DNA from 2 places in the Metabacillus sp. GQ13 genome. Region 2 is predicted to be linked to the other one. Evidence: riboswitches for the same ligand, from Rfam matches in the RefSeq annotation. Region 2 holds a riboswitch; the other holds the start of a gene.
What was found. Region 2 has a riboswitch for S-adenosylmethionine ahead of AC6CHR_RS08665 (phosphoadenylyl-sulfate reductase). Riboswitches for the same ligand answer to the same signal wherever they lie in the genome.
Positions count from the first base shown of each region.

Region 1: it holds a riboswitch for S-adenosylmethionine, as region 2 does, so the genes downstream of both, mtnK (S-methyl-5-thioribose kinase) here and AC6CHR_RS08665 (phosphoadenylyl-sulfate reductase) in region 2, are expected to answer to the same signal.

Region 1 covers NZ_JCAXET010000006.1:290,753-292,959, reverse strand. Annotated here, with positions in the region: gene mtnK (S-methyl-5-thioribose kinase) at 1-1,030, opposite strand, end outside; SAM riboswitch class I at 1,219-1,375, opposite strand; gene AC6CHR_RS09960 (carbon-nitrogen family hydrolase) at 1,516-2,207, opposite strand, start outside.
Region 2 covers NZ_JCAXET010000006.1:5,695-7,901, forward strand. Annotated here, with positions in the region: gene cysP (sulfate permease) at 1-137, opposite strand, end outside; gene AC6CHR_RS08665 (phosphoadenylyl-sulfate reductase) at 151-852, opposite strand; SAM riboswitch class I at 1,087-1,204, opposite strand; gene AC6CHR_RS08670 (alpha/beta fold hydrolase) at 1,615-2,207, opposite strand, start outside.

The DNA of each region.
Region 1 (2,207 bases), 290 kb from region 2:
CGATAGTGCGGCGAATAATTTCACAGCCTGCAAAGCCCACAGCATCTTCAAAAATTTCTGATAATACATGTTCTAAATAGCCATCTGTTTTAGTGAATAGTTCAGAAGCGTCGTTTTTCCAAGCATGTGAGAATTCTCCTACAAAGACGCCCCATGTCTTTTCGATATGTTGAAATAAAATTTCTTGTTTATCTTCATCTCGTGAAATAGCATTTAGTAGAAAATTACCAAATACCTGACCAACGTCGAATCCAATTGGTCCAAAGTACGCAAATTCAGGGTCAATAACTTTCGTTTCATCATTATCTGCAAAGATACTACCTGTATGTAGATCACCATGTACAAGCGCTTCGGCCTTGGTTAAGAATTTTTGCTTTAGTTTGGCAACTTCTAACTTTAATAGTTGGTCCTCCCAGATTACTTCGACATTTTGTTGAAGTTCTGGTTCGTAATCATTTGTATCGTGATTAAAGAATGGATCAGTGAAAATAAGATCCTCAGTAATCTTACAAAGATCTGGATTTGAAAATTGTTTTACTAATGACTTTTTGAAATGTTGATTAACCGCATAGTCTGATGTGTAAAATAAAGTCTTTGCAAGAAACTCACCAATATGTGTTGATAATAGAGGTAGTTCCAATCCATCGATAAGTGCTGCACGGGCGATTTGCAAATGTGACAAGTCTTCCATAATAGTAATGGCTAACTGTTCATCCGCATAATAAACCTTGGGTACAAATTGTGGGACAAATTCACTTTGCTTTAAAAGTGCATGTGCTTCAATACGGGCACGATCTAAAGTTAACGGCCAGCTTTCTCCAACAACTTTTGCATAAGGTAATGCTTGTTTTAGGATTAACCCTTCATTCGTTTCACTATCAGTAATTTTAAAAACGAGATTTAAATTCCCATCACCAATTTCCTTACAAGTAAGTGGGCTATTTTCATTAAATATCTGTAGACGCTTTACTAGATTAATTGCTTCACTTTCTGTTAATGGTTTATAGATAGAAGATTCTTTGGCACACATACTATTACCTCCAAGAAGTTAATTATTAGACTCATTTTCAAACTTAAAAATCGAATAATGATAGGTCAAAGGAGTAGAATTTCAGTTAGAAAATACCTTTGACATTGAAATAGGTAGTAAGTAATTTAAAGTAATAGAGAAAAAGCCTCTTTCTAGTTTGAAAGAGGCTTGAAGGCGTTGCTTCGCACCTCTCATCTGTCAGAAAGAATACTTTCTGATGGAATTAGCACCGTGCCCTATTGGAAAGTTTCCAAAGTGAAAATGTTTCACTCCATTAATAAATGGTAGTTTGGTCGGTTGCTGCGGCGTCATTGGGCCAGTCCCTCTGCCAACTCTTGATAAGAGATCAATATTATTAAACACTAACTTTAGTAATGTTTAATGATTATGTTAATTCGAATAGTTAGATTTTTAAATAAATAAAACGCTTGATTAGCATATTACCAATAATGAATTAAATTTGTCAATAGTTACTCGGGAAAAACTTAGTAAAAATCAGGGCGGCGATCTTCAAAAATTGGAATTTGACTACGAACTTTTTTGACTGTATCTATTTCGATAGTTGCAGATATGGAACCTTCATGTTCATCAGCCTCAGCTAAAACAGTACCCCAAGGATCAATAATCATAGAGTGACCAGCAAATTCGTTATTAGGGTCCGTTCCTGCTCTATTGCATGCTATTACATAACATTGGTTTTCAATTGCTCGACTCAAAAGCAGGGTTCTCCAATGATTTAAACGAGGTGCAGGCCATTCGGCGACAACAAATAGTACTTCCGCACCAAGAGTAGTGTGGGCGCGAATCCATTCAGGAAAGCGAATGTCGTAACATATAACTCCTGCGCTTTTTATCCCATTTAGTTCGAATAGACCTTTTTCTGTCCCGGAAGTTAAATAATGATGCTCATTCATCAATTTAAATAAATGTAGTTTACTATATTCATGAACGAATTCACCTTTGTCATTAAATATATACATCGTGTTAGTTACGTTATTTTGAATGCTTTTAGCTACCGAACCACCAACAATATTAACACGATATTTCTTTGCTAACATACTAAGGAAGTGCTGTGTTACTATTCCGCCTTCATCTGCAATTTTATTTAATCGTGTTAGGTCATAACCTGTAGTCCACAGTTCTGGGAGTACGATAATCGCTGACTTACTTATTTCAA
Region 2 (2,207 bases):
GCACAGATGATAAGAGCATTCCTTGGTCGTAATATTGCTCCGGCACCATATGCAACTCCCATGGAAGCTGCTGCACCACTGGCCCCAATATTCATCGCAAAAAAGATGCTGATACCTATTGCGATAATCTCTAACATCTATTACTCCCCCTTATTGATGGAGGCCACATTCTGTTTTCATTTGCCCAGTCCATCTGCCAGATCTTAAATCATTTTCATTAAAAGCAGGTTTTGTGCAATGAAAACAACCAATGCTCGGATATCCTCTGTCATGTAAAGGATTGTAGATTAAGTCATTTTTATGAACGTATCTCCAAACATCTTTCCACGTCCAATGAATTAGCGGGCAAACCTTTACTGAATGAAAGCGTTCATCCTTGTTGATATAGTTAACGTGTTTTCTTGTTTCAGATTGTTCACGTCTTAGCCCAGAGATCCAGGCAGTGGAACCTTGTAGTGTTTCAGTTAATGGAACTATTTTTCGGATATCACAACATTTATTTGGTGCAGTTTCCCAAAGCTTATCACCATATAATTCAGCTTGCTCTTCTAATGTAAGCTTAGGTTTCTTTAATTGAATATTAAGTGATGGATATTTTTCCTTCACCTTATCGATTAGCTCATAGGTTTCTTTAAAATGAACATCAGTATCCAGAAACACAATTTTTGCGTTAGGTTTTACTATGGCTATTAAATCAATCAAGACAATACCTTCAATTCCAAAACTACATGCATAGACAACTTCTTCACCGTAGTGTTCATATGCCCAATGGATAACATTTAATGCTCCTTTATACGTCTCATCTTCAATAAAATCTTCGCTCACTTCTGACCAATTCTCATAAGTTAGCAAACCATTCACCTCTTTCTCACACTATCTTACTTGGTTTTAAAAACCATTTATTCACACGTTAATAGTCGGGATTAATGGTGCAACCAACCATTATACGATGAATTTAGCAAATAATACTCTGTTTCAGATGATTTAGCCAGACACTATTTTTCTATAAAGCTTCTTTTTGATGCATTTTTATGTGTTAAATAGAGAAAAGCCCACCATAACAGGAAGACTTTTAAGGATGATCTACCCTTATCTTCCAAATTGGTATCAGTTTAGATTTGGCTGGAATTAGCACCTTACATCTTACTTCTTGCAGGTTGCTGGGCTTCAAAGGACCAGATCCCTTCACCACTCTTGATAAGAAATATGTTATTGTTTCTAAATTTTAACACAATTCTTTCAAATGTCAACCCGAGTTTATTGATCGGAATAATAATATTATCTATTTACGTGAAAGTTAATTGTACGTTGGTTTTTATCTTCGGAAAGACCAATTATTAACCAATAAGTTTCTTTTCATCATATATATATACAAAGAACACACAAAGGGTGTTCTTTCGCACATATAAAATATCGCAATATGTTGAAATCCTTTTCGCAATGTAAGTTCCAGTAGATATAATATTACAGTGACGAGTATGATTTAATCTTCTAGTCTTACAAACTTACAAAATCAATTCCAGAAATATCTCTATTTAGAACTGTTTCGAATTAATAACTGACTTTCTTATTTGAAATTCTTTTAATAAGGGATAAAAACAATTAAGTACATACTTATTTAAAAAAGCGCGTTAGCTCCAAATTTAATTTTTCTTTTTCACTAAAAAACAAACCATGTCCGCTAAATTTAAACGGAATGAGTTTAGATCCTCTAATTCCTGCATGCATCAACTCAGCAAAAACGTAAGGACACACCTTATCTTTTACTCCATGGAAAATTCCGGTGGGTACATTAATTTTTTCTAAATCTTTCCTTAGATCTTCATCGCGTAAAGAAACAAGACTCATTGCCGTTGCATATCCAGAAGCTTCGTTTCCTAATCCATTGAACCAATTCTTAAAGTTCTCAGATACAAAAAGAGCAAAAAAGCTATCTCCAAAATCACTAATCATTTTAGGTCGATCATTAAACGTATCTTCAATGAGTTTATTAACCTCTTCCTTTGTTTTTCCAAACGGATAATTTGGGCGATGCGTAAATACCGGTGCTGCTGCACCTAAGAGAGCTAGCTTTGCAACCTTATATCCCTCATGTCTTGCCATAAATCTTATCGCTATTCCTCCCCCCATAGAATGTGAGACAAGTAATACATTTTCTAGTCTAAGGGTATCGATCACTATTCGAATATCATCTGCTAGTCGATTAT